DNA from 2 places in the Pseudomonas muyukensis genome. Region 2 is predicted to be linked to the other one. Evidence: riboswitches for the same ligand, from Rfam matches in the RefSeq annotation. Region 2 holds a riboswitch; the other holds the start of a gene.
The links. Region 2 has a riboswitch for cobalamin ahead of KSS95_RS15205 (ABC transporter ATP-binding protein). Riboswitches for the same ligand answer to the same signal wherever they lie in the genome.
Positions count from the first base shown of each region.

Region 1: another riboswitch for cobalamin. It lies ahead of KSS95_RS17700 (TonB-dependent receptor); the one in region 2 lies ahead of KSS95_RS15205 (ABC transporter ATP-binding protein).

Region 1 is NZ_CP077073.1:4,018,158-4,032,408, reverse strand. It holds gene KSS95_RS17730 (pyridoxal-phosphate dependent enzyme) at 1-884, opposite strand, end outside; gene KSS95_RS17725 (helix-turn-helix transcriptional regulator) at 900-1,601, opposite strand; gene KSS95_RS17720 (amidase) at 1,700-3,403, opposite strand; gene KSS95_RS17715 (hypothetical protein) at 3,623-4,207, opposite strand; gene KSS95_RS17710 (hypothetical protein) at 4,223-4,804, opposite strand; gene yghU (glutathione-dependent disulfide-bond oxidoreductase) at 4,962-5,801, opposite strand; gene KSS95_RS17700 (TonB-dependent receptor) at 7,098-9,221, opposite strand; cobalamin riboswitch at 9,331-9,536, opposite strand; gene KSS95_RS17695 (outer membrane beta-barrel protein) at 9,697-10,443, shown strand; gene KSS95_RS17690 (GNAT family N-acetyltransferase) at 10,561-11,130, opposite strand; gene KSS95_RS17685 (carboxymuconolactone decarboxylase family protein) at 11,209-11,547, opposite strand; gene lpxO (lipid A hydroxylase LpxO) at 11,715-12,614, opposite strand; gene thpR (RNA 2',3'-cyclic phosphodiesterase) at 12,830-13,375, shown strand; gene KSS95_RS17670 (NAD(P)H-dependent oxidoreductase) at 13,379-13,978, opposite strand; gene KSS95_RS17665 (TetR/AcrR family transcriptional regulator) at 14,071-14,251, shown strand, end outside.
Region 2 is NZ_CP077073.1:3,395,569-3,409,819, forward strand. It holds gene KSS95_RS15185 (ATP-binding response regulator) at 1-217, shown strand, start outside; gene KSS95_RS15190 (hypothetical protein) at 234-545, opposite strand; gene KSS95_RS15195 (FecCD family ABC transporter permease) at 884-1,909, opposite strand; gene KSS95_RS15200 (ABC transporter substrate-binding protein) at 1,906-2,868, opposite strand; gene KSS95_RS15205 (ABC transporter ATP-binding protein) at 2,865-3,641, opposite strand; cobalamin riboswitch at 3,758-3,938, opposite strand; gene paaE (1,2-phenylacetyl-CoA epoxidase subunit PaaE) at 4,010-5,086, opposite strand; gene paaD (1,2-phenylacetyl-CoA epoxidase subunit PaaD) at 5,102-5,626, opposite strand; gene paaC (1,2-phenylacetyl-CoA epoxidase subunit PaaC) at 5,613-6,371, opposite strand; gene paaB (1,2-phenylacetyl-CoA epoxidase subunit PaaB) at 6,380-6,661, opposite strand; gene paaA (1,2-phenylacetyl-CoA epoxidase subunit PaaA) at 6,689-7,678, opposite strand; gene paaI (hydroxyphenylacetyl-CoA thioesterase PaaI) at 8,059-8,508, opposite strand; gene paaH (3-hydroxyacyl-CoA dehydrogenase PaaH) at 8,501-10,018, opposite strand; gene paaG (2-(1,2-epoxy-1,2-dihydrophenyl)acetyl-CoA isomerase PaaG) at 10,021-10,815, opposite strand; gene paaY (phenylacetic acid degradation protein PaaY) at 11,313-11,912, shown strand; gene paaX (phenylacetic acid degradation operon negative regulatory protein PaaX) at 11,972-12,898, shown strand; gene KSS95_RS15260 (RHS repeat domain-containing protein) at 12,920-14,251, opposite strand, start outside.

The sequences.
Region 1 (14,251 bases), 620 kb from region 2:
TCCAGCGTGGCAGTGGCGCCGCCGCAGACGATCACCAGGACATTGTCATAGGCCGCCAGCGCCTCGGGCCGTGCCAGCAAGGCCAGCGCCGCGCCGCAGGCGGGCTCCACCAGCAAGCGGTGATCGAGCAGCAGCTGTTCGCATGCCTGGAGCGCCTCACGGTCGCTGACCAGGTAGCTGTGCACCGGATGCTCGCGGGTGCAGGCCAGAGCCTGCTCGGCCACCCGCTTGGCGCCCAGCGACGTCGCCACCGAGGCGATGGTCGGCAGCTCGACGGTGTGCCCGGCGGCCATGGCTGCGTGCAACGATGCAGCGCCTTCGGTCTCCACCGCCAGCACCGGCACATCCTGCCAGCCATTGCGCCGCAGGCCCTCGACCACACCGCACAGCAGGCCGCCGCCACCTACCGACAGCACCACGGCAGCGGGCTTCACGCCTGCCTCGGCGACTTCGTCGATCATGCTGGCATGGCCGGCCCACAGCAGCGGGTCGTCGAACGGATGGATGAAGGCATCACCGGCCCCCAGCAGGGTCTGCGCGTGCTGGTTGGCCTCCTGCCAGGAGCTGCCTCGCACCACCACGCTGGCCTGCTCCAGGTGCAACAGCTGCTTGGCACGCTCGGTGGTGGTCTCGGGTACCACGACGGTCACCGGCACGCCCAGCTTGCGCCCGGCGTAGGCCACGGCCAGCCCGGCGTTGCCGCCGGAGGACGAGACAAAGTGCCGGGCGCCGCGGCCCTGCTGCACTTCACAGGCATGGCCGACCCCGCGCAGCTTGAACGAGCCGCAGGGTTGCAGGGCCTCGAGCTTGAGCCAGACCGGGCGCTTGGCGCAGAGCGACAGCGGGCGGGATTCGATCAGCGGGGTATGGATGTGCAACGGCATGGCGGCCTCCGGGGCTCAGTCGCGGGCAGCCGCGGGCTGGTCGCCACGCAGTTGCTCCAGGTAGTTGTAGACGGTATAGCGGGTGACGCCGAGGGCCTCGGCGGCCTTCTCGACGCCGCCCTTGACGATGAACAGGCCGCGCTCCTGCATCACCCGCACGGCCTCGACCTTGGCCTGCTTGTTCATCCGGCCCTGGCCGCTGCGCTGCAAGGCGTCCTGGATGATCTCGGCCATCAGCACGCTCATGTCCGCCAGCTCGGTGTTGACGGCGGTGCCGCAGGCCGCGCCCAGCGGCTGGAAATGCTGGAGGAAGGTCATGGCCGCCTCGAGGCCGGTGATGTCGCTGTTCACGCACAGGCTGGCAAAAGGGTGACCTGTGCTGTCGCGAAAGATCGCCGTGGCGCTGCGCAGGGTACGGCCCTTGAGAGTGGTGGGGTAGTTGGGCAAAACCACTGGGTCGCAGCCGCGCTGCTCGACCGTGGCTCGCATCAACGCCCTGAAGCCCTGGTCCTGTTCAGGGGCGGCGAGGATCGGGCTGCCGACCTGGCGGCCGGAAAGATGGCCATTGACGATGGCCACCACGGAGTGCTCCGGGTGGTCGAGGTCGTGCAGGAGGATTTCCAGGTTATTGGGCACGACGCTGCCCAGGGCCTGGAGGGTGGCCTTGAGGACGGTGAGGGTGAGTTGGCGTTCGAAGCGGGGATCGCAAGGGGGCATGGGAGCTCGCCAGATTCAATATTGTGTTGAATTTTACACAAATAATTGAATTTGGCGAGTGTTGTTCAGCCGTGCCGCAGGGGGCCTGCGGCTAGGGATCAGCCGAGTTTTGGGGTGCGCGGTGGAGTCATCCGGCGCGAACCGGTCGCTTCGAAGGCTGCCGCGAATTTCAACAGATTGTTGTCGCTGTAGGCCTTACCGGCGAAGGTCAGCCCCACTGGCATGCCGATATCGGCCATCACGCCCATCGGCACGGTGACGGTCGGCACCCCCAGGTGGCGAATCGCCAGGTTGCCGTTGGCCACCCAGATACCGTTGCTCCAGGCGATGTCCGCTGACACCGGGTTGACGTCGGCATCCGCCGGGCCGACATCGGCCACGGTGGGGAACAGCACCGCGTCCAGGCCCTGGGCGTCCATCCAGTCTTCCAGGTCGAGCTTGCGCGTGGCTTCCAGGCCGCGCAGGCCGTCCGGCACGGTGGCGATCTGCTCCCAGCTCTTCAGGCCGCGCTTGGCCATGTTGACGTACTCGTCCATGCCGGCAGCCAGGTCATCCTCACGGTTGGGCAGGGTGCCCGGGTCGTGGGGGAAGATCTGCGGGCCGTCGACATCGGCCAGGCGGTTGAGCTTGGGGTCGTCGTTGGCGCGCAGGAAGTCGTCGAAGGCCCAGCCGGACAGCTCCCACAGCTCGTCGTGGAGGAATTCCTTGCTGACGATGCCGCGGTTGAACACGGTCGGCGCGCCCGGACGGTCGCCTTCGCAGTTGGAAACCAGCGGGAAGTCGGTCTCGACCACTTGCGCGCCGGCCGCTTCCAGGGCCTGACGGGCCTGGTTCCACAGTTCGATCACGCTGGCACGGGTGTTGATGCGCTGGCCGGTCGGGCCGCCGATGCCCGGCTTCTCGGACGTGCCGGCCTCGGGGTCGGCATTGATGTACATGCGCGGCACGGCGAAGCGCTTGCCCTTGAGCGAGTCGGCGGTCACTGCCAGCGCCAGGTACGACTGCGGGCGCACGCTGGAGGCGGCCGGGATCGGCACCCACGGCTGCAGGCGCCACAGGTCGCCGCGTGGGTCGGCGTCGTCGGCCACCACCACGTCGAGGATTTCCAGCAGGTCGGCCATGGTCCGGGCGTAGGGCACCACCACGTCCATGGTCGGCGTCAGCGGCCAGTTGCCGCGCACCGAGATCACCCCGCGTGATGGGGTGTAGGCGCACAGGCCATTGTTCGACGCGGGGCCACGGCCGCTGGACCAGGTTTCCTCGGCCAGGCCGAAGGCGCTGAAGCTGGCGGCGGTGGCGGTGCCGGCGCCGTTGGAGGAGCCTGAGGCGAAGGGCGCGGTCAGGTAGTGGGCGTTGTACGGGCTTTCGGCACGGCCGTAGACGCCGCGCTGCATGCCGCCGTTGGCCATGGGCGGCATGTTGGTCTTGCCCAGGCAGATGGCGCCACCAGCGCGCAGGCGCTCGACGGTGAAGGCGTCGCGCTGGGCGACCAGGTCCTTGAAGGCCGGGCTGCCTGAGGCGGCGGTCAGGCCCTTGACCAGGTAGCTGTCCTTGGCGGTGTAGGGGATGCCGTCCAGCGGGCCGAGCGTCGCGCCACGGGCACGGCGGGCGTCGGAGGCCTCGGCTTCCTGCAGCGCTTCAGGGTTGCGTACCACCACGGCGTTGAGTGCCGTGGGGGTGTCCTTGCCATCATAGGCGTCGATGCGCGCCAGATAGGCCTTGACCAGTTCGACGGCGGTCGTGCGGCCGGACTCGAGCGCGTCGCGCAGCTCGGCAATGGAAACCTCGGTTACCTCGATCATGCTGTCACCACAGTTGTGCAGGTGGAAATCATGGCGGCGAGTGTAGCAAGAAGGTCTTGTCGGACGCAGGCATGCAGTGGGGAAATGCTTCGTTGCAGCGCGGCACTCTGGTGGCAGGCCTGGACCGTTTCGGTGGCAGCGGCCTTGCGCCGCGAAAGGGGCGCGCAGTGGCCCCTGTCTTTGCGCCGGGCAGGCCCACTGCCTTGCCAGGGCCTTGTGTTACAACAGCTTGCGCTGCACGGCCTCGTCCAGGGTGCTGCGGGCCAGCTCGCGGACCACGTCACGGGTATCGGCCTGGAACGGCAGGCCGACGATCAGCACCAGTTGCATCCAGGTGCGCACCGATTCGCTTTTGCTGATGCGCCCGACTTCCTGGCCGTCCTTGTCCTTGAACACGGTTTGCAAGGTGAAGGTGTTCTTCGCCGTGGAGGGGATCAGGAACAGCGTGAAGCCGGTGATGAACGCCGAGGCGGTGATGAACTCCTCGTGATTGAGCAGGGTCGATTCGGCGTACAGGTCCGCTTCGCTCTTGTGGGTGTTGACCTGGGCAAAGCGCCCGGATTGCTCGTAGGTCTCGGTGATCGCCTTTTCCCACAGCTGCGCGGGGGCGCCCGCCGCGGCGACGGCCGCACCGTCGTTCACCTGGTACAGCGAAGTGTTGCGCAGGTAGGCGCTGGGCTTGACTGGCGCGGTGCTGGCAGCCGGTGGCCAGGTACCGACCGGGGCCAGGTCGCCGGTGGAATACGAAACGCAGCCGCCGAGCAGCAGGGCGCCCAGCAGCAAGCCGTGTTTGAAGAGGGTCATCGGGTTTTTCCTGTTTTAGCGTTTGGCCAGTTGAACGGTGGCCTGGTCGAGCAGCTTGCCGACCAAGAGGGTGAGTTGCTTGCCGCCCATCGTCGGTGCCCAGTACTCGCCGCCATACAGGCCGACGTTGTGCGCGAGGCTGAGCTGGTCCTTGGCCCGGGCCAGCTCGACGCCGTCACGGTCGACGATCACCAGGTTGCCGGCGACATCGAAGCGGTCGACGTAGATCGGGCCGTTGCACCAGATCCACAGGGTCAGGGTGAGCAAGGCACCCGGCACATAGGCTGGGTGCGGGCCGCGATGGCCCTTGAGCGAGGTCATCTCGAACTTCAGCAGGACGTCCTGGGTGCCCAGGCGGGTGGGGTATTCGGTGACGCGCTCGAAGTAGCCGGCCTGGCTCACGTAGTGGCTGAGCTGGTGGGTCAGCGAACGGCTGATGGCCTGGCGGGTCGCGGCGTCGATACCCACCGCCGAGACCTGCACATCGGCGAGCTGGGCGCTGCGTGGGCTGGTGACGCTGGCGCCATGGGCCGGCGCGCCGACCGGGCCGACGACGTTGTACGAGACGCAACCGGTCATCGACAGCAGGGCGCTCATGGCGCTGGCCAGCAGCAGTTTCTTCACGTCGCTTCATCCTTGATCGAGCTAAGTCAGACCAAGGGTTACGGCTGGGTGGTCGATAACTTTAGGGCAAAGTGCCACCGTTTTTGCCGGTCGCCCGGGCAGGGCTGGCCTGCCTGGGCGGCCAGCCGTGTCAGCCCAGGTCCGCCGCGCTATGTCGCTCTGGCACCTGGCTGGCCTCCTCGCCCCAGGTGCGGTTGACCCGGGTGCCGCGCTGCACGGCCGGGCGCTGGGCGATGGCTTCGGCCCAGCGCTGCACATGCGGGTAATCATGGACGGCAAGAAACTCCGCCGCGCCATACAGGTTGCCGCGCACCAGCTGGCCATACCAGGGCCATACGGCGATGTCGGCGATGCTGTATTGGTCGCCGCCCAGGTAGGGGCTTTCGGCCAGGCGCCGCTCGAGCACGTCGAGCTGACGCTTGGCTTCCATGCTGAAGCGGTTGATGGCGTATTCGAACTTCTCGGGCGCATACACATAGAAGTGGCCGAAACCGCCGCCCAGGTAGGGGGCCGAGCCCATCTGCCAGAACAGCCAGTTCAGGCTCTCGGTGCGCGCGGCTGGTGCCTTGGGCAGCAAGGCGCCGAACTTCTCGGCCAGGTACAGCAGGATCGAGCCGGACTCGAATACCCGCACGGGCGGTTCGACGCTATTGTCGAGCAGGGCGGGGATCTTCGAGTTCGGGTTGACCGCGACGAAGCCGCTGCCGAACTGGTCGCCTTCACCGATGCGGATCAACCAGGCGTCGTATTCGGCGCCGGTGTGGCCGAGGGCGAGCAGCTCTTCCAAGAGGATGGTGACCTTGACGCCGTTGGGCGTGGCCAGCGAGTAAAGCTGCAGCGGCTGCTTGCCGACCGGCAGCGGTGTGTCGTGGGTGGGGCCGGCGACGGGGCGGTTGATGCTGGCGAACTGGCCGCCAGAGGGGGCCTGGTGGGTCCAGACCTTGGGCGGAATGTACTCGGGCTTGCTCATGCGCGTAATCTCCTGGAAGGCGGAATGCGGCCAAGTAAAGGCGTGGACCTGCATTCATGCCATGGGTTCGGCGCGAGGGACAAATGCAATCGATGCATAACTGATATCGAATGGCGAGGCTTTACAGGTAGGCTCAGGTGTGACGCAACCCCGCCAAGCGCCAGAGGCACCGCGTCGCCTGGTTCGCCAGCAAGGCTGGCTCCTACGGGGCGTAGGAGCCGGCTTTGCCGGCGAACACCGGCGCAGCCGGTGCCATCCACCACGTCGCTTGCTTCGCCAGCAAGGCTGGCTCCTACAGGGCGTAGGAGCCGGCTTGCCGGCGAACACCGGCATAGCCGGTGCCATCCACCGCGTCGCCTGGTTCGCCAGCAAGGCTGGCTCCTACAGGGTGTAGGAGCCGGCTTGCCGGCGAACACCGGCGCAGCCGGTGCCATCCACCGCGTCGCTTGCTTCGCCAGCAAGGCTGGCTCCTACAGGGCGTAGGAGCCGGCTTGCCGGCGAACACCGGCGCAGCCGGTGCCATCCACCGCGTCGCTTGCTTCGCCAGCAAGGCTGGCTCCTACAGGGCGTAGGAGCCGGCTTGCCGGCGAACACCGGCGCAGCCGGTGCCATCCACCGCGTCGCTTGCTTCGCCAGCAAGGCTGGCTCCTACAGGGCGTAGGAGCCGGCTTGCCGGCGAACACCGGCGCAGCCGGTGCCATCCACCGCGTCGCTTGCTTCGCCAGCAAGGCTGGCTCCTACAGGGCGTAGGAGCCGGCTTGCCGGCGAACACCGGCGCAGCCGGTGCCATCCACCGCGTCGCTTGCTTCGCCAGCAAGGCTGGCTCCTACAGGGCGTAGGAGCCGGCTTGCCGGCGAACACCGGCGCAGCCGGTGCCATCCACCGCGTCGCTTGCTTCGCCAGCAAGCTGGCTCCTACAGGGCGTAGGAGCCGGCTTGCCGGCGAACACCGGCGCAGCCGGTGCCATCCACCGCGTCGCTTGCTTCGCCAGCAAGCTGGCTCCTACGGGGTGTAGGAGCCGGCTTGCCGGCGAACACCGGCGCAGCCGGTGCCATCCACCGCGTCGCCTGGTTCGCCAGCAAGGCTGGCTCCTACAGGGCGTAGGAGCCGGCTTTGCCGGCGAACACCGGCGCAGCCGGTGCCATCCACCGCGTCGCCTGGTTCGCCAGCAAGGCTGACTCCTACAGGGCGTAGGAGCCGGCTTGCCGGCGAACACCGGCATAGCCGGTGCCATCCACCGCGTCGCCTGGTTCGCCAGCAAGCTGGCTCCTACAGGAGTAGCGCATGGCGGGGGCCCTAGAAGCTGTAGTCGACCGTGGCGAAGTACGACCTGGGCGCCCCCAGCAGCCACTGCTCGCCGCTATAGCTGGACTGGGCATACTGGCGGTCGAACAGGTTGTTCACCTGCAGCCCCAGGCGTACATCGGGCAGCACTTGCCAGCCAAGGTTGGCGTCGACCACGCTGTAGCCCGGCACCTGGGCGTCGTTGGCGGCACTGGTGTAGCGCGCGTCCACATAGCGCAGGCCGATACCGGCGTCGACGGCCTGGCCGAAGCCTTTGCTCAACCACAGGTTGGCGGTGCGGCGCGGGACGTCTTGCGGACGATTGCCGGCCCGGTCGTACACCACACCCCCGCTGCGCTGCAGGAAATCATCGTACTTGGCCCGCAGCAGTGCGGCGTTCGCCGACACCTGCCACTGGTTGCCAAGGGCCAGCTCCAGGCTGGCTTCGAGCCCGTCGGAGGTCTGCTGGCCGGCTTGCTGGCTGCCCTTGGTCACCACGTCATAGACCGGCAGCTTTTTCTTGACGATGTGGTACGCCGCCAGCGTCCACTCGCCGCGCCCCTCCCAGAAACGCTGCTTCAAGCCCAGCTCGGTCTGCTTGGCTTCGGTCAGTTCCAGGCGCTGCTCGGGGCGCAAGGTCAACAGGTCGCCGACGCCATCCTCGCTGGTGGAGTACTGGCCGTACAGCGACAGGTCGTCGCTGACGGCGAACACCAGCCCGGCACGCCAGTTGCCGCCGCGCAGGCTGCGGTCGTTGCGGGTGCCGTTGGTGAGGTCGTCGCGGTCGATATGGTTCTGGTCGCGGCGCACGCCGGTGACCAGCGACAGGCGCTCGGTCAGTTGCGTTCTGTTTTCCGCAAAAAGAGCAAAGGTACTGGTTTTGGACAGCATCTGCGGGCGTAGCGGCGAGCCACTGTGGAAACCGCCGGGGGCGGGCTGCCAAGGGTCGAGCGGGTCCTTGCTGTCGTCGTTGTAGGGTGAGTTGCTGTCGACATTGAAACGGATCTTGTTGTACTGCGCCCCGACCACGGTCTTGCTGGCCAGCCCGAACAGCGAATGGTCGAAGGTGAAGCTCTGCAGGTCGCCGATCTGCTCCTGGTTGTGCTTGATCTCAAGGAAACTGCCACGCAGGATCTGCCCGCTGGCGCCATCCCAGCTGTACTCCTCGGCATTGCGCCAGTGCCGGCGGCTCTTGATGTAGTACAGCTGGTTGCTGGCGCTGAGGTGGTCGTTGATCTGCCAGTCGCTGGTCAGCCGCGTCCACTCGTCGTGGTAGCGCTGCTGGTCGTTGCTGACGTTGTAGTTCTTCTTGCCCAGGCTGCTGCGCAGGTGGCCGTCGATCAGTGGGGTGCCGTAGTAGTTGGCCGGTTGTGCGTCGCCGCGCTCGTGGGACAGGGTGAAGCTCAGGTCGTCCGTGGCGTCGAAGCGCAGTGCGGCCGACAGCGCCAGGCTGCGTGAGTCAGTGCGGTCGACCCAACCGTTGCCGGCCTGCTGGTTCAGGGTCAGGCGATAGCTCAGGCGTTCGCTGAGGCTGCCGCCGCTGTCCAGGCCGAGCTGCTGACGGTCCCAGGAGCCGTAACCCAGGCGCAGGTGGTTGCGAATGTCACCACTGAAGGGTTTTTTCGGGATCACGTTGACCACCGCGCCGGTGGCGCCTTCGCCATGCAGCACCGAGGCCGGGCCGCGGATCACCTCGATGCGCTCGACCATCCATGGGTCGACCGGGTAGGTGAGGGTGCCGGCACCGGCGTACAGGCGCGCGCCATCGAACAGGGTCATCACCGAGCTCTGGCCTGTGAAACCGCGCGCCGACAGGCCGGTACCGCCATCGCCCGGGGTGCCGATGAAGGTGATGCCCGGCGAGCGGGTCACGGCGTCCTGCACGGTCTGGTTGTTGCGCCCCTGGATCTGCGCCGCGGTGAGGGTGCTGGTGCTGGCCGGCGTTTCCAGGGCGCTGAGGTTCAGGCGCGAGCCGGCTTGGCTCGGGGTGGCCAGGTCGACGGCCTGCGGCTCACGGTTGTCGGTGATGGCCGTGGCGGGCAGGGTCAGGGAGGCGCCGGGCTGTTCGTCGGCCAGCGCTGGCAGGGACACGGCCAGGCAGGCCGCCAGGGTGTGAAGCTTGTTGAATCGGGACATGTCGTTCCACTGCTGCAGGAATGAATGGATCCCGGTGGAGAACACGCAACGGCGAATCGCGTAGGCAGGCGCGCACGCGGATACCGGCCTGCGCCCGCCCACCGCGGGTTGCCAAGTGAAGCCTCAGGCCGGTCTCCGGGCTTGCGAGGGTCATGAAGCCTTCACCTTCCCATGCCTGTGCACAGTGGTGTGTCGAAGGTTTCGCTCGCTTACCGTTGCGGGGGCAGCGCCGGACTTGTCGTTGACAACGACGCACCGGCTTCCCGTTTCACCCTGCGCGCGGCGGCGCAGGACACCTGAAACTGGCGCGCATCTGATCATCGAACCGGCAGGGAGTCAATCGTTTGAATGAACGCAAAATCTGTGACGCCTTAGCGAGTTAGCGGTAGTTGTCGAATTTTTTTCGAACTTTCGCCAGTGGCGTTGCCTCGAACCGGTCGTTGCTCATTCATTCACGTCATGGAGACTTCTGCGCATGTTTACCCGTCACCTGCTGCGTCATTCCTGCCTGTTGGCCTTGCTCGGCGCGCCCCTGGCCGCCACTGCGGCGCCGAGCAGCGATCCGCTGTTCACCCTCGGCCTGCTGGGCGCCTACGACAAGTTCAAGTTCGAGGGCGGCAGCGAATCGGACAAGCAACACATGGGTCAGGGCGGCGTGTTCGCCACCTTCGGCAACAAGATGACCGCCGAATCCGGCTTCATCTACCAGATCGGTGCCGAGGCCAAGTACGGCAAGAAGAGCGACAACAAGCTCAAGGAGGCCCAGGCCGACCTGGACCTGGGCTGGCGCGCCGCGCTGGATGCGCGCAACTTCGTCGACCTGACCCTGGGCGGCGGCTACAGCTGGACGCGCTTCGAACCCGAGATCAACGACCTCGATACGCGGCTGACCTACAAGTCGCCATTCGCCAAGGCGGCGCTGGGCTACAACCACCAGTTCGACGCCTCGACCCTGCGCGTGGAAGTGGGGGCGCGGCGTACCATCGATGGCCGTGCGCGGCTGAAGGTCGATGACTACGGCAGCGACAGCGTCGACATGAAGGACCGCACCAACCCCTATGCCGAGGTCACCTTGCTGATGAACCAGCAGGGCGGCATGCCGGTGCAACTGGGGGCGTACTACACCCGCACCGAGTACAAGCTCGACGAGGACACCCCGGTGGCGGACAACACCAAGCTCAAGCGGGACGAGTTCGGGGTGAAGGTGGGGTTGGCGTTCTAAGCGCCTGAACGATCTCACCCCCCCTCGCAATCGGTAGGCGCCAGCCTTGCTGGCGAACCAGGCCCCGTGTGCCCCGTGTTCGCCGGCAAACCGGCGCCTATGCCTCTGGCGTGCCGCTCAGCGACCGCGCCGGCGTGATACCCGCGCCTCGATATTCTTGCGGCCTATCAGCAGCGGCGGTTTCTCCAGCACTGGCTCATCGGCCAGCCACTTGTACATCACCAGGCAGTCCACCAGGCCCTGTTCGGCATGGCGATAGGCCTTGGGCAAGCGCCCGACCGTCTCGAAGCCAAGCTTGTGCCATAGCGCCACGGCCACCTCGTTGGTCGCCACCACCGAGTTGAACTGCAGGGCCAGGAAACCTTCCTGGCGGGCGAGTTTCTGCGAGTGCTCGCACATCAACCTGGCCACGCCGCGGCCACGGGCGCTGGCACAGACCATGTAGCCGCAGTTGCCCACGTGGCCACCGGGCCCGGCGGCATTGGCCTTGAGGAAATACGAACCGAGCAATGCGCCGTCCTCTTCGGCCACCAGCGTGCGCAGCGGGGTTTCCAGCCACAGCGCGCGGGCCCGCTCGAAATCGAGCCCGGGGTCGAAGGCGTAGGTCTGGCGGGCCTGGACGATGGCCTGGAAGGTCGGCCAGAAGCGTTCGAAATCTTCCGGGGTCATGGGGCGGATCTGGATCATGGCGGTTCCTGCGGGTACTGAGCCGCTCAGTCTGGGCGGCGCGGCGCCGCCGCGCAAGGGCGGCGACGCCTGGCCGGGTCAGGCCTTGCCCACGGCATCCAGGGCCCGGGCCGAGTAGACCAGCGCGGCGCCAGCATTCATCGCCACCGCCACCCCCAGGGCTTCGGCGATTTCCTCGCGGCTGGCGCCGTGCTTGACCGCCTGCTGCGAGTGCACGGCGATGCAGCCGTCGCAGCGGGTGGTGACGGCCACGGCCAGGGAGATCAGTTCGCGGGTCTTGGCATCCAGGTGGTTGGTCTTGGCCCCGGCGCCGCTGGCGGTCATGTAGCCGGCCACGGTATCGGGGGAGAGCTGCTTGAGATCGCCGATGCCGGCCATCAACTGCTTACGGTAGGCGTCCCAGTCCATCATGCTCATCGTGTTCACCTTGCGAGGTTGGCAACAGGAGCTTTCAGGCTAGACGAAAGTGGGCTGTTCGGGGGAAGGGGAGCTGCGTGGGTGTGGCGGGCTACGAGCGGCTGCGCCGATGTTCGCCGGCAAGGCCGGCTCCTGCGGATGGGCAGGAGCCGGTTTGCGCAGGGGGATCAGATGTAGATGAAGACCAGCACCAGCGCCGCGACCACCGCCCACTTTTCCAGGTAGTAGCGGGTGCGGTTGCGCTTTTTCATGGCCTTGCCGCGTTCACGGATCTTGTAGATGCGGGTGAACAGGCGGTTGATGCCGCCGGTCTTGTCGCTGGCGTCGTTGGGGGCTGCGGCGGCAGCCATGACGTTGCGGCTGAACCAACGGTTGAAGGCGCTCGCCCAGCGGTACTTGAGCGGGCGCTCGACGTCGCAGAACAGGATGATGCGGTTGTGCTCGGTGGTGTTGGCGGCGTAGTGGATGTAGGTCTCGTCGAACACCACGCCCTCGCCGTCGCGCCAGGAGTACTTCTCGCCGTCGACGTCGATGTAGCAGCCGTCGTCGTTGGGCGTGTCCAGGCCCAGGTGGTAGCGGTAGGAACCGGCGTAGGGGTCGCGGTGGCGCACCAGCTTGGCGCCTGGCGGCAAGGTGGCGAACATCGCCGCCTTGACCGAGCCGATGCCTTGCAGCAGTTCGGTGGTGCGTGGGCACAGGGTCATCGCCGAAGGGTGGCTCTCGCCGTACCACTTCAGGTAGAAGCGTTTCCAGCCGGTCTTGAAGAACGAGTTGAAGCCGACATCGTCATAGTTGTCGGACTTCTTGATCTCGCCGGCCTGCAGCAGCTGTTGGCCTTCGGCGCGGATTTCCTGCCAGTGGTCCTGCAGCACCTTCAGCTCGGGGAAGGCCTCCACCGGCAGGTACGGCTTGGCCGGGTGCTTGGAGAACAGGTAGAGGAAGGCGTTGACCGGGGCCAGGAAACTGGAGTGGTCACCCAGCTGGCGAGTCAGTTTGTGGCGAACCCGACCGCGCAGGTGAACATAGGCGATCGAGCATACGAAGATCAGTACGAGTGCAATTTTCATGGACGTTTACTTGTCGAAAAATGGCCATGCGCCATGGCTTAAGCCCGCCAGCATAAACAATCGTGGGCTGGGTTTGTACCTATTGTTGCGACAAATCCCCGCGACTTAGGTGGGATGGCCTACAGGTTGCGTAAACGATTCAACAGGTTGTGCAGCCTTTTCCGATGGCCAGGACGGTACACTCGAACCTTCGATCCGCTGCCAAGGAGCGCCACATGGTCCAGGATGCACGCCCAAGCGGGGCGCCCTTCAAGCGCCTGTTCTTCGCCCTGCCGGTCGCCGCTGCGCAGTGCCGGGCCCTGGCGCAATGGCGCCGAGGCCTGGGCCTGCGCAGCGGCAAGCCGGTGCCGGCCGAGAACTTCCACGTGACCCTGGTGTTTTTGGGCGATGTCGACGCGGCCCAGGTGCCGGCGATCTGCGCTGCGGTCGAACGGGTGAGCCGCCCGCAGGGGCCGTTGCGCGTGGTGCTGGACCGCTTGCAGGTGTGGCCGCGTGCCGACGCGCTGGTGCTGGAGCCCGAGCAGGCGCCCGTCGCCTTGCGCCAGCTGGTTTATGCCCTGCACCAGACGCTGTTGCCGCTGGGAATCGAGGCGCCGACCCGCGAGTACCGGCCTCACCTGACCCTGTCGCGGGATTTTCGCGGGCAGTTGCCGGAAGCCGGTGAAGCACCGGCGTTTTTCCTGGCGGCGCGGCACTTCACCTTGTACGAGTCGCGCAAGGGACGCTATTGGCCCTTGGCCGAGTGGCCCCTGGCGCATTAGGCGTCAGGCGGCGCTGTCGAGCTCGTTGAACAGCGACTGGCCAAGGCCTTTGGCCTGTTCGATCAGGGCCTGGGGATGACCGCCCTCGCTGTCGGCTAGCAGTGTCGAACTGAGCACCTGGGCCCCGCAATAGTCGAAGATGCCGTGCTCGATCTGCACCCGCATGGCTTCGCGGTAGCCGTGTCGCTCGAAGGTGCTGGCATCGGCGCCGGCAACGCCTACCAGATGCGCGGTCATGCCGCGCAGACGCTTGGTGGTGGAGCCGTCGGCGGCCTGGTCGAAGGCCCAGCCGTTGCTGAACACCCGCTCGACCCAGCCCTTGAGCAGGGCGGGCAGCGACCACCAGTAGATGGGGTAGACCAGCAGCAGGGTATCGGCGCGCTCGATGCGCGCCTGTTCGGCCAGCACATCGGCGGGCGGCTTGCCCTGGCGGCGATGCACGGCGTGGTCGGCCAGGCTGAAGCGCGGGTCGAAGCCTTCGGCGGCGAGGTCGGCCAATTCGCTGGTGTGGCCGCTGGCGTGCAGGCCGGCGGCGATCTGCCGAGCCAGGGCGTGGGTGAGGGAGTCGGGGTCGTGATGGCCGATGACGATCAAGGCATGCATAGCGGATCTCCGGGAACGGGATGCAAGGGCGCGGCGAGCGCTATATACTCGCGGTAAGTTACCTTTGGTAAGTTACTTTTGGTAGGTAATCGATGTCAAGCGAGCACAAACCCGTGGCGCGCAAACGCCTGTCGCGCGACGAGCGCCGGCGCCAGTTGCTGGATGTGGCCTGGCGACTGGTCCGTGAGGAGGGCACCGAGGCCCTGAGCCTGGGGCGCCTGGCCGAGCAGGCCGGGGTGACCAAGCCTGTGGTGTATGACCATTTCCAGACCC
Region 2 (14,251 bases):
GGGGCCGCAGGCCACGGGCATCGACTGCATCGATCAACTGCGCGCCCAGCGCGGCGAGCGGGTGCCGGCACTGATCATGACCGGGCATGACCTCGACCGCCTGCAGGGCGCCTTGCAGGCACGCGGCATTGCCGTGCTGGCCAAGCCGGTACGGCCGGCGGAACTGCGGGCGGCGTTGCGGGCATTGCGCGAAACCAGCGCGGCGCCGACCGGCTAGGCGGCGCTGCGGGCGGTCACTGGAAGGTCGGCGCCTGCCCTTCCTTCCAGCAGTTGGGTGACGGGGTGATCAGGCCCATGCCGGCGATGGCCACCATGCCGCCACTGGCCACCTGGCAGTCGAACTGCCCTTTGCCGGTGCTCACGGTGTAGTAGGTGGTGGTGGAGTCGCTGCGCAGGTTGCTGACCTTGCTGACCGGCACGCCGAGGGTGACCTCGGTGCGTTGCTTGAGGGTGTCGGCATTGGGCGAGGCGGTCTGGCAACCGGCCACGGCGGCGAGGCCGGCGAGCAGGACCAGGGACTTGAAGGGGAGGGACATGGGGATCATCGCGTTGCTTCCTTGGCATTGTTCTCGGAACGCCACCCGCCCGGCCAGGAAAGGGAGGTACTGGCCGGACGAGGGGTAGGGCGACTATAGCGCCGCTGTACCCTGCGGGATGTAGGGCAGATGTGCTAGGTGGCTAATGGCCGTCTCGTGGTGATTTTTGACGGGGGATTGGGGGGCGGGTATGGGTTCGTCGGAAGTGGTGCGGCGCCTGGTCGATCGAGCGCCGCCCGCGCGGCGCTCGATCTGATAGGCGCTGCAAGGGTTGTGGCGAACACCTGGCGGCCTTGATGCGGTCCTTTCCCTGGAAGGGGGCTGTCCGCCGTCAGTGGCCCCACCGCTCACCCCCTACGCCGCAGCAACACAATAAAAAACCCGCCCCCCAACGCCGCCGTGGCAATACCGATGGGCAGGTCCTGCGGCGCAATCAAGGTGCGCGCCGCCAGATCGACCCAGACCACGAACAACGCCCCCAGCAGCGCACAAACCGGCAACAGCCGGCGATGCTCGGCCCCGACCAGGCGCCGGGCCATGTGCGGCAGCATCAAGCCGACGAAACCGATAGCCCCGGACAACGACACCAGCACACCGGTGAGCAACGCGCAGCCGACGAACACCACGGCGCGCACCCGGCGCGTGTCGAAGCCCAGGCTCACCGCCGTCTGTTCGCCGCTCATCAGCGCATTGAGCGCGCGCGCCAGCGACATCAGCAGGGCAAAACCGGCCAGCACGGCCAACGCCGGCAGCCACAGCAGCGACCATTGCGCCAGGCCCAGCCCGCCGAGCATCCAGAACATCACCGAACTGGCGGCATGGGGATCGCCGGTGTACAGCAGCAGGTTGGCCAGGGCCATCACCACGAACGACACCGCGACCCCGGCCAGCAACAGTTGCTCGCTGTCCAGGCGCCCGCGCCGGCTGGCGACGCCCAGTACCAGCAGCATGCAGCCCAGGGCGCCGACAAAGGCCGCCAGCGGCAGGCTCAGCAGCCCGGCGAAAGGCCCAAGGTACAGCACCACCAGCACCGCCCCGAGCACTGCGCCTGAACTCACGCCCAGCAGGTGCGGGTCGGCCAGTGGGTTGCGGGTCACCGCTTGCAAGGCGCTGCCGACCAGGGCCAACCCGGCACCGACCAAAGCCCCCAGCAACACCCGTGGCGCGCGGATCTGCCAGACGATCTGGGCCTGGCCACGGCCGGCGTCTGTCGCTGGGGCCAGGCCCAGTTGCTGCAGCACGATCGCCAGTACCTTGCCTGCCGGCACCTGCGCTGCGCCGAAGCCCAGCGACAACAGGCACGAGGCCAGCAGCGCGGCGCCCAGGCCGATCAACAGCAGGCGGTAGCCGCCAGGGCGGCGCAACAGGCTCACCGCTGCGTCCCGGCAAAGCGCTGCGGGTGCAGCGCCTGGGCGAGGCGTTCGATGGCCTCGGCGTTGTCCACCGAGGGCGTCACCTGTAAATAGGACAACACCACGAAGCGCTTCTGGCGAATCGCCGTGACGCTGCCCAGCGCCGGGTGCTGCAGCAGGTAGTCGCGTTTCTGCTGCCAGCGGGTCGGGCCGTAGTCTACGATGACGATCACCTCAGGGTCGCGCTCCACTACGCTTTCCCAGCTGACTTCGGTCCAGCTGGCAGGCACGTCGGCCATCACATTGCTGCCGCCGGCCGTATCGATCAGGGCCTGGGGCATGCCCAGGCTGCCGGAGGTGGTGGGGCGGTCCTCGCCGCTGTCGTAGAGGAACACCCGTGGTCGATCCTGGAGCGCGGCCAGCGAAGCGCTGACCCGCGCGACACGCTGGCGCAGTTGCTCGACCAGGCGGTCGGCCCGCGCGCTGACGCCGAAGATGCGCCCCAGGTTGTTCAGGTCGGTGTACAGGTCGTCGAGGCTTGCCGGGTGCCAGGGCATGATCCGCGAGCACGACTCGCTCAGCTCGTATACCGGAATGCCGAACGTTGCCAGGCGCTGTGGGGTGAGCGGCCCACCGACCTGCATGCCATAGCTCCAGCCGGCGAACAGAAAGTCGGCATCGGCCGCGAGCAGGGTTTCCACCGACGGATAGCGCGGGGCCAGTTCCGGCAGGCCGCCCAGGGCCTGGCGCATTGCCGGGGCGAGGCTTTTCCAGCCACTGATGCCGCTGTAGCCGACCATGCGCTCGCGCAGCCCCAGTGCCAGCAGCATGCCGGTCAAGTTGACGTCGTGGCTCACCGCCCGTTGCGGTGGCTGGCTGAAGCTGACCTCGCGCTCGCAACTGCGCACGGTCACGGGGAAGCCCTGCGCCAGGGCACACAGCGGCAGGCAGGCGAACAGGGCAAGCAGCAGGCGGGTCATGCGTGACGGATCCAGGTAATGCGTGGGTGCTGGCCCACGGGGTGGCGGTCGACCAGGGCGTGAACCCCGAACACCTCGGCCAGGCATTGCTCGGTCAACACCTCGGCAGGCGTGCCCTGGGCGATGATCCGGCCTTGCTCGATCAGGTACAGGCGGTCGCAGAAGGTCGCCGCCAGGTTGAGGTCGTGGAAGCTGGCCAGCAAGCCCAGGCCGCTGCCGCGCAGGTGCTGCAGCAGGGCCAGCTGGTGGCGTGGGTCGAGGTGGTTGGTCGGCTCGTCGAGAATCAGCAGGCGCGGCTGCTGGGCCAGGGCCCGGGCCAGCAGCACACGTTGCTTCTCGCCACCGGACAGGCTGGCGAAGCCTTGCGCGGCGCGGTCCTGCAGGCCCAGTTGGCGCAAGGCCTGGTCCACCGGCGCCGGGTCGCCGTCAGCGTCGAGCCAGCCCAGGTGCGGGGTGCGGCCCATGGCGACGACGTCGCTCACGCTCAGGCCGAAATCCTCGGGAAATTCCTGGAGCATCACCGCCACCCGCTGGGCCAGCCAGCGCGGCGGGTGCAGCCAGATATCCTCGCCATCGAGCAGCACCCGGCCAGCCCGTGGCCGGCTGAAACGGTAGGCGCAGCGCAGCAGGCTGGTCTTGCCGCTGCCATTGGGCCCGATCAGGCCGACGAACTCGCCGGATTGGACCTTGAGGTCGATGCCGGCCAGCAGGTCTGGCCCGCTGGCGGACAGTGACCAGTGCAGGCGCTCCAGGTGCAGCAGGGGAGAAGACATGAACAGACACCGCAGGAATGAATGAGCCCGACGGTGACGGTGCGAGACGGCCGCGCAGGCGCAGGGGCGCCTGGCAAGCTGAGCGCACCCGCCCTCCGCGGGAATGGCCATGGGCGAATCAGGCCGGTCTCCGGGCTGGCGAGGGTCATCGGGCATTCACCTTCCCATGCGCGGGGCACAGTGGTGTATCGAATGCCTGGCTCGCTTACCGTTGCGGGGGCAGCGCCGGACTTCTCGCACGGGCGAGGCACCGGCTTCCCGTTTAATCCCTGGCGCGGCGGCCAGGGACACCTGAAAGCAGGGGCGCATCTGAGCATTTCTGCCCTTGGGAGTCAACGCATGCCTAATCGATAGCCAAGCCCTTGGCGTCAAAGCTGGTCGAAGTCCAGCACCACCTTGTCGCTGATCGGGAAACTCTGGCAGGACAGCACGTAGCCGGCCGCCACTTCGTAGTCTTCCAGGGCATGGTTGCTGTCCATCTCAACCTCGCCCTCGATCACCTTGCACTTGCAGGTCGAGCACACCCCGGCCTTGCACGAATAGGGCAGCTCGGCGCCAATGGCGTTGCCGGCGTCGAGCACGCTGACGGTATTGCGCGGCAGGTCGAAGGCCAGCGCCCGGCCATCGCTGATCACGGTGATCTGGCTGCTGCTGGCATCGAGTTGGCGAGCGGCCTCGCGTGCCTCGCGGCGGGCCGTGCCATCGGCGGCGGCGAACAGCTCGAAGTGAATGCGCGCCTTGTCCATGCCGTTGGCCTGCAAGCTGTCGCGCACGGTCTCGGTCATGGCCTGGGGGCCGCAGATGAAGGCGGCGTCGAGGCTGGGCACATCCAGCCAGCGGGAGAACAGCTGGTCGCACTTGTCGGCGTCGATGCGACCGTTGTACAGGTCGACATCCTGTTGTTCACGGCTGAACACGAAGATCAGGTTCAGGCGCTCCAGGTACTGGTTCTTCAGGTCTTCCAAGCGGTCGCGGAACAGCGCGCTGCCACTGGCCCGGTTGCCGTACAGCAGGGTGAAGCGGCTGTGCGGCTCGCAGGCCAGGGTGGTGGCGATCAGCGACAGGATCGGGGTGATGCCGCTGCCGGCGGCGACGCCCAGGTAGTGGCCCTGGTGGGTCGGCTGCAGCGGCACGAAGAAGCTGCCCGAGGGCGGCATCACCTCCAGTTGCTGGCCGGCCTTGAGCACGTCGTTGACGAACGCCGAGAAGCGCCCGCCCGGCACGCGCTTGACCGCCACGCGCAGTTCGCCGTCTTGCACCGCGCTGCAGATCGAGTAGGAGCGGCGCACTTCCTCATTGTCCAGCTGGGTGCGCATGACCAGGTACTGGCCCTGGGTGAAGCGGAAATCGTCCTGCAGGTGGCTAGGCACGTCGAAGGCGATGGACACGGCGTCCCGTGTTTCCTGACGCACTTGCTTGATGGTCAGGCGGTGAAACTGGCTCATGGTGTTCTCCACGGCTCATAGGCATTTGAAGTAGTCGAACGGCTCCAGGCACGCGCGACAGCGGTACAGGGCCTTGCAGGCGGTGGAGCCGAACTCGCTGAGCAGCTCGGTGTCGCCACTGGCGCATTGCGGGCAGCACACCACGGGGCTGTGGCCGTGCAGGCTCGCGCCGCCCTCGGGCGGGGCGATGCCATAGGCGAGCAGGCGCTCACGGCCCAGGGTGCTGATCCAGTCGGTGCTCCAGGCCGGGGTCAGCCGCCGCTCCACGGCGGGGGCCGGAAAGCCGGCGTGTTCCAGGGCCTGGCGGATATCGCCCTCGATCACCTCGGTGGCCGGGCAGCCGGAATAGGTCGGGGTCACCACCAAGTGCAGGTGGCCGGCGCGCCAGTCGAGGTCGCGGACGATGCCCAGGTCGACCACGCTGACCACCGGCACCTCCGGGTCCATCACCTCGGCCAGCACCGCCCAGGCGCGGGCCAGATCGCCCGGTTGCTGGGCCCGGGCGCCACGGTCGCCGACGATCAGCTCACCAGGTCGCATCGGGGTAGGCCCGTGGCAGAAATTGCATTTCGGCCAGCAGCAGGCCCAGGTGCTCGGTGTGCAAGCCTTGGCGGCCGTCGAGGTAAAAGTGGCTGGCGGCCTGGGGCAGCGGCAGCTCGACCGAGGCGAACAGCGCACCGACCGTGGCTTGCCAGCGACGGCCGACCTGGGCTGGGTCGGCGCCGACACCTGCCGCGGCCAGTTGCACCTCGTGGTCGCTGGCGGCGGTCAGCTCGACGGTAAAGCGCCACAGCAGCGGTATGGCGTCGAGCATGCGCCGGCGGCTTTCTGGCGTGCCGTCGCCCAGGCGCTGCACCCACTCGCCGGAGCGGCGCAGGTGATAGGTGACTTCCTTCAAGGCCTTGGCGGCGATGCCGGCGATGCGTTCGTCGCGCGAGGCGCACAGGCCGTCGAGCACGGCATGGTGCCAGGCATCGTAGAGGAACTGCTTGAGCATGGTCACGGCATAGTCGCCGTTGGGCTGCTCGACCAGCAGCAGGTTACGGAAGGCGCGTTCGTCGCGGCGAAACGCCAGGGCGTCGGCGTCACGGCCATCGTCCAGCAGCTCGGCGGCGTATTCCAGCCAGTTGCGGGCCTGGCCGACCAGGTCCAGACCTACGTTCATCAACGCCAGCTCTTCTTCCAGGGCCGGCGCCTTGCCGCACCACTCGCACAGGCGCTGGCCCTGGATCAGGGCGCTGTCGCCGAGCAGCAGCAGGTAGGGGATCAGTGCTTGCTTGTGCATGGCGCGCCTCACATATGGCCGACTTCGGCGGGCAGCTCGTAGAAGCTGGCGTGCCGGTAGACCTTGTCGTCCGCCGGGGCGAACAGCGGGTCTTTCTCGTCCGGGGAGGAGGCGATGATCAGCGCCGAAGGCACAACCCACAGGCTGACGCCTTCGCTGCGACGGGTGTACAACTCACGGGCATTCTCGATGGCCATGGCGGCATCGGCGGCATGCACGCTGCCGACATGCTTGTGGTTCAGGCCGTGCTTGCTGCGCACGAAGACTTCGTAAAGGGTCCAGGTGGACATGGGGGTTCCTCAGGATCGCGGGCCGCCTCAGGCGGCGTTCTTGTTCTGTTGCTTGCGGGCGTAGGCCACGGCGGCCTCACGCACCCAGGCGCCACCTTCGATGGCGTTGCGGCGCTTGGCCAGGCGTTCCTGGTTGCACGGCCCGTTACCTTTGAGCACCTCGTAGAACTCTTGCCACTGGATCTGGCCGAAGTCGTAGTGGCCACGCGCCTCGTTCCATTTCAGCGCCGGGTCCGGCGCGGTGCAGCCGAGCAGCTCGAGTTGCGGCACGGTCTGGTCGATGAAGCGCTGGCGCAGCTCGTCGTTGGTCTGGCGCTTGATCTTCCAGGCCATGGACTGGGCGCTGTTGGGCGAGTGCTCGTCGCTGGGCCCGAACATCATCAGCGACGGCCACCACAGGCGGTTGATGGCGTCCTGGACCATGTCCTTCTGCGCCTGGGTGCCGTGGCGCATCATGGTCAGCAGCAGCTCGTAGCCTTGGCGCTGGTGGAAGCTTTCTTCCTTGCAGATGCGGATCATGGCGCGGGAGTAGGGGCCATAGGAGGTGCGCTGCAGCACCACCTGGTTGACGATGGCGGCGCCGTCGACCAGCCAGCCCACCGCGCCCATGTCGGCCCAGGTCAGGGTCGGGTAGTTGAAGATGCTCGAATACTTGGCCTTGCCGCTGTGCAGCTTGGCGATCTCCTCGTCGCGGTCGGCGCCGAGGGTTTCCATGGCGCTGTACAGGTACAGGCCGTGGCCGGCTTCGTCCTGGATCTTGGCCATCAGTTGCAGCTTGCGCTTGAGCGACGGGGCACGGGTGACCCAGTTGCCTTCGGGCAGCATGCCGACGATTTCCGAGTGGGCGTGCTGGGAGATCTGGCGGATGAGGGTCTGGCGGTAGGCGTCGGGCATCCAGTTCTTGGCTTCGATCTTGATCTCGGCGTCGATCTTTTCCTGGAAGGCGCGTTCCTCGGGGGACATCTCTTCCAGCGTCTTGAGGCGTTTGACGCCGGTTTCCACTAGCTGTGCGTACATGGTCGGGGTTCCCGGTTGAGGGCGGGTTGGGGCGTGGGGGTATTTATATGCGATACAAAACACAACATCAAACAGTATTTGATGTATCGAATGTGATTTGTGTGTCGGGTTGGGGTTAGTGGGGGGCTGGATCTGATAGGCGCTGCAAGGGTTGTGGCGGGCTCTTGGTGGCCTTGATGCGGTCCTTTCCCAGTTGCCGGTCTGGGGAGGGTGTTGGCGTTGAGCGAGTCCGCCGTTAGCCATGCAGCGCCTATGAAACCGAGCGCCGCCCGCGCGGCGCTCGATCTGATAGGCGCTGCATATCTAACGGCGAACCCACATCACGCAGACTGCAATTACGATACAAATCGCTCCCACACCTACCCAATACAAGTCAAACCTCAGTCGTGGCCGGCCTGCGGCGCGATCACGCTGCCGCGCACCTTGTAGGACTTGCCGCGAAACAGCGCAATCAGCTCGCCCTGCTGGTTCTCGATGCGCACGTCGTAGTTGCCGGTGCGGCCCTTGCGGCTCAGTTCGCGGGCATGGGCAATCAGCCGGTCGCCGTGCCAGGCCGGTGCCACGTAGTCGATGCTGCAGCCCAGGGCCACGGCGGCTTCGTCGTAGCTGTTGCAGGCGAAGGCGAAGGCCGAGTCGGCCAGGGCGAACAGGTAGCCGCCGTGGCAGGTGCCGTGGCCCTGGATCATGTCGGCGCGCACGGTCATGCCCAGGCGGGCGCTGCCGGGGCCGGCAGCGAGTAGTTCGATGCCCAGCCCCTGGCTGGCGGCGTCGCGGGCGAACATGGCTTGGGCGCAGGCTTGGGCCAGGGCTTGGGGGGAGTGTTCAGGCATGCAGGCAGCCTCCTTCGGCGTGGGTGCGGCGCAGCAGCAGGGAAGGGCGATAGCGTGCCTCGCCGTAGCTGCGTTGCAGGTTGTCGAGCACCCGCAGGGTGAAGCCGACGCCGAGGCGATCGGCCCAGGCCAGCGGGCCACAGGGGTAATTGACCCCGGCGCGCATGGCCAGGTCGATGTCGCCAGCGCTGGCGACGCCTTGCAGCACGGCGTCGGCGGCTTCGTTGGCAAGGGTCACCACGGTGCGCAGCACCAGCAGGCCCGGCAGGTCGGCCAGCAAGCTGACCTTCAAGCCGGCCTGGCGTAGCAGCGCCACCGCCTGGTCACGCGCTTGAGGGGTGCAGTCAGCTGCCACGCTGATAGCGATGCGCGTGGCGCTGGCGTAGTCCAGGGCCAGGTCGAGCAACACCAGGTTGCGCAAGCCGTCCTCGCGGGCGCGCTGGCAGGCCAGGCGGCCATCGGACAAGGCCAGGGTGGCGTCGCCGACACGCAGCACGCCGGCACCAGCCCGCTCGCTGACGCCGATACCCTGGCCGCGCAAGCGCTCGAGCAGCGGCTGCATCACGCCCAGGTGCCCCTCGACGACGCAGCGCTGCACCAGTGCCTGGCTGCCCAGCTCGTTGGCTGCAGGCGGCGCGCTGGCCTGGTCGTAACAATAGAAACCTCGGCCGCGCTTGCGTCCCAGGTGACCGGCATCGACCAGCGCCTTCTGCATCAGCGAGGGCTGGAAGCGTGGATCGCCGTAAAAGGCCTCAAACACCGAGCAGGTCACGGCATGGTTGACGTCATGGCCAATCAGGTCGGTCAGCTCGAAGGCGCCCATGGCAAAGCCACCAGCCTCCCGCATCACGGCATCGAGGGTGGCACAATCGGCGGCGCCTTCCTGCAACAGGCGCAGGCTCTCGGCATAGAACGGCCGGGCGACCCGATTGACGATGAAACCTGGTGTCGAGCGGACCTGCACCGGCTGCTTGCCCCAGGCCTTGGCCGTGGCGTACAGCGTCGCGGCCAGTTGCGGATCGCTGGCCAGGCCCGACACCACCTCCACCAGTGGCATTCGCGGCGCGGGGTTGAAAAAATGCATGCCCAGCACCCGCTGCGGCTGCTGCAAGCCGGCGGCGAGGCTGTCGATCGACAGGGACGACGTGTTGCTGGCAAGGATACAGTCCTTGCCGCACAGGGCTTCGAGTTCGCGCAGCAGCGCTTGCTTGCTGGCGAGGTCCTCGACGATGGCCTCTATCACCAGGCGTGCTTCGCCCAGGGCGTCGAGGCTGTCGATCGGTTGCAATCGCTGGCAGATGGCAACCTGGGTGCGGGGGCTCAGCCGACCTTTCTCCACCAGGCGCGCCAGTTGTCGGTCGATGCCTCGCACCGCATCGGCTGCCGCGCCAGGGCGGTTGTCGTAGAGGCGCACGCGGTGGCCGGCCTCGGCCGCGACCTGGGCGATGCCTGCGCCCATGGCCCCGGCGCCGATCACCGCGACCAGGGCCGCGCTGTCGAGGGCGGCCATGCTCAGCGGCCCTTGAACACAGGGGTGCGCTTATCCATGAAGGCACCGACGCCTTCGCGGTAGTCCTCGCTGCGCCCGGCCAGGCGTTGCAGGTCGCGTTCAAGCTCCAGCTGCTGGTCGAAACTGTTATCGAAGCTCTGGTTGAGGGCGCGCTTGATCAGGGCCAGGCCGTAGGTGGGCTGGGTGGCGAGCTGGCGGGCCAGGGCCAGCGCCTCGTCACGCAGCGCGGCATCGTCCACCACCTGGTGGATCAGCCCCCATTGCTCGGCCTGCTCGGCGCTCAGGCGAGTGCCGAGCATGGCCAGCGCCTTGGCCCGGGCCATGCCGATCAGCCGCGGCAACTGCCAGGTACCGCCAGAGTCCGGCACCAGGCCGATCTTGCAGAACGCCTGGATGAAACTGGCCGAGCGCGCCGCCAGGACCAGGTCGCAGGCCAGCGGCAGGTTGGCACCGGCGCCGGCCGCCACGCCGTTGACTGCGCAGATCACCGGCAGCGGCAGGTCGCGCAGGCTGCGCACCAGGGGGTTGTAGAAGTTATCGATGGCTTCGGCCAGGTCGGGCATCTGCGCGCCCGGCGCTACGCTGCGGTCCGACAGGTCCTGGCCGGCGCAGAAGCCACGGCCTTCGGCGGTGAGCAGCAAGACCCGGGCGTGCTCGCTCTGGCGCACCTGGCGCAGGGCTTCGCGGACCTCCAGGTGCATGGCGGTGTTGAAGCTGTTCAATTGCTCGGGCCGGTTCAGCGAGAGCAGGGCAACGCCGTCGGCGTCGATGGAAAACAGGATGTGCTCGAAAGGCATGGGGTGCTCGCTTGGTTGTGTCGATGGGAGGGTGCGCATTATGATACTCAAATGTATCTCATGTATTGCAGTAATGTATCTTGTTTTTGGTAAGGGCAAGGCGTTGGGTATGTGGTGCCTTTGAGATCGAGCGCCGCCCGCGCGGCGCATCGCGGATGAATCCGCTCCTACATTTGTTGCAACGTGGCCATGTCTGAGAGGCCATGGTTGTTAGCCTGGTGCGCTCGACGCGGTTTTTGCGTGGGCGTTGCCGCCGCCCCGCCTTTCTTGCGCCCTGCGCCAAGGCTGGCAACCATGGCCTGACAGGTTCGGTACGTTGCAACAGATGTGGGAGCGGATTCATCCGCGATGCGCCGCGCGGGCGGCGCTCGATCTGATAGGCACGGCAAGGCCAACGCCCTGCACCCAAAAACGATACAAAACCAGATGAAACGAGCAAGTAACAGCAACCAATAGACCCTCCATCCACCCCGCTAACCACATCGAGCCCTGCGCCCATGCCCTGCTACCGCCTCGACGGCCTCACCCCGGTGATCCACCCCAGCGCCTACGTCCACCCCAGCGCCGTACTGATCGGAGACGTGATCATCGGTGCCAACTGCTATGTCGGCCCACTCGCGGCACTGCGCGGCGACCTGGGGCGCATCGTCATGGAGGAGGGCGCCAACCTGCAGGACACCTGTGTGATGCACGGCTTCCCCGGTGGCGACACGGTGATCGAACGCAACGGACATATCGGCCACGGCGCCGTCATCCATGGCTGCCGGATCGGCGAGGATGCCCTGGTGGGCATGAACGCGGTGGTGATGGACGGCGCACACATCGCCCCGCGCTCCATCGTCGCCGCCACGGCCTTCGTCAAAGCCGGCTTCCAGTGCCCTGAGCAAAGCCTGGTGGTGGGCGCCCCAGCCGTGGTCAAGCGCCCGCTCAGCGACCAGGAACTGGCCTGGAAGCGCCGCGGCACGGCGGAGTACCACCGCCTGACGCAGCGCTGCATGGCAGGCCTGGTGGAGTGCGCGCCGCTGTCTGCCGCCGAGCCGCAGCGTCCGCGCATGGGCGATTCCGGGGTGCGGCCCAAGGCCGAGGGTGGCGCATGAGCCTTGCGCGGTCGCGGCAGGCAGGTATAGTCGAGGCTTTAGCCGTGCCTCGTCCCCTCATGAGCAGCCTTGCCCCCCTGAATCACCTGATCACCCGCTTCCAGGAGCAGACACCGATCCGCGCCAGTTCGCTGATCATCACCCTGTACGGCGATGCCATCGAGCCCCACGGCGGCACGGTGTGGCTGGGCAGCCTGATCAACCTGCTGGAACCGATGGGCATCAACGAACGGTTGATCCGCACCTCGATCTTCCGCCTGACCAAGGAAGGCTGGCTAACCGCCGAGAAGGTCGGCCGGCGCAGTTACTACAGCTTGACCGGCACCGGCCGGCGGCGTTTCGAGAAGGCCTTCAAGCGCGTCTACAGCGCCAACCTGCCGGCGTGGAACGGCGCCTGGACGCTGGTGTTGCTCAGCCAACTGGAGGCGCCCAAGCGCAAGGCCGTGCGCGAAGAACTGGAGTGGCAGGGGTTTGCCGCCATGGGCCCGAACCTGCTGGGTTGTCCGCGCAGCGATCGTAGCGACCTGGCCGCCACGCTGCGCGAACAGGACGCCGAGGATGGCAGCATCGTGTTCGAGACCCAGGCCCAGCAGGTGCTGGCCTCCAAGGCCCTGCGCGCCCAGGTGCGGGAAAGCTGGAACATCGACGAACTGGGGCAGCACTACAGCGAATTCATTCGTTTGTTCAGGCCACTTTGGCAAGCCATGAAAGCGCTGCAAGCACCTGAGCCGCAGGATTGTTTCCTCGCCCGCATGCTGCTGATTCACGAGTACCGCCGGCTGCTGCTGCGCGACCCGCAGTTGCCGGAAGAACTACTGCCCGGCGATTGGGAAGGGCGCGCCGCCCGGCAACTGTGCCGCAACCTGTATCGCCTGGTGCAGGCCAGGGCAGAGGAGTACCTAGCCGATGCGCTGGAAACGGCGGATGGGCCGTTGCCAGATGCCAACGAGAGTTACTTCCGCCGCTTTGGTGGGCTGGAGCCATGAGTGAAGCCGGCAGCGCGGGGCTTAACTGCGAAACGCATTGATATGAGCCCTGGTTTTCTGAATATTGGCCGTGGCCATTGTGTAGGTATTCATATAGTCATTTTTGAGCGCCCAGCCACCGGATAAAGGGTGCCTAATGACATCTATTTTTACACCGACATCCTGTCCATTTATGCCCCTGTCCTTCCTAGGTTGAGTCGTCCACCCCCCCGGCCCCAAGTCGCCCAGCCGTGTACCGGCTTGCATGTACTGGACGCTCCTGCCATGGGTTTCGAACCCTTCCATGATGGATGCATGCAACTCGATTAAATAACCCTCAGCCCGCGCAAGGCTCTCGAGCATGGTGTCGATCAACTGCTCTTTTGTCAGTTTTGACGCCTTGAGAAGGTCTTCGACGGCATGGATGAAGCCAGAGAATGGGATAGATAAGCCCATGGCTGCGTCACCGGCTTGTGTAATGGGCAGAACCACAGAGGTTTCGCCTCCAGCACGCTGCAGCGCATCGGTAAGACGGTCATTGGTACCACTGTCGCTCAGCTTGTCGCGGACTTTTTCGGGATGAAGCTTGTCCTTGAGAAAGTCTGTTGCCACCTCGCCTGCACCACGGGTTTGTTTTTTCATTTGATCGGCTATTTTTATGTTGGGGGTAGCCGGCACTTTTGGCAGGATGGCTTTTACCCCTTCTTTTGCCAGCAAATTCCCCAGGTAGGCCCCCTTGGGTCCCGCCACCACCAAGCCTGCAATACCTCCCAGCTTTCCGTAGAGCGTGGCAAGAATCTCCGCACCGACGGTGTAGGTAAAAGCAAAGGCAATCGCGGATCTTTTATTTTTCAGGAAAGCGGCAACGTGTTCGTGGGTCTCTTGGACAATACGTGAAGCAGCAGCTACACCCTGCATCTTGTGATACATCTCGTGGACGCTAATCGCATCCAGGCCGCTGTCATCGCTGAATGTCGTGGGATTGTTTCTTGCCATCGCGTACAAGTTGAGCCCATCGACGGCGCCTGCCGGATCGGCACTCAACCAACGCCCAAACGGCTGGTAGTAGCGATAGCCGTAGTAGTACAGGCCCGTGGCATCGCGCTCCTTGCCCGAGTAGCGCACGGTCTTGTAGTCAGCCTCCACCTGGCTGCGCGCGGACCAGACCGCAGTACCGCCGTAGGGGTAGTATTCCTCTTGGCTAATGACCAACCCTTTGTCGTCCAGCTCCAGGCAACTGCTGCCGATGAGGTTGTCGTAGCTGTAGCGCAGGCCATCATTGGCAATGCCCCCCGGCAGCCCGCTGTCCCAATGCAGCGCCCGCACTTGCGCGCGCGCCGCCTGGCCAACCGTCACCACCTGCAGCGCTTCCTT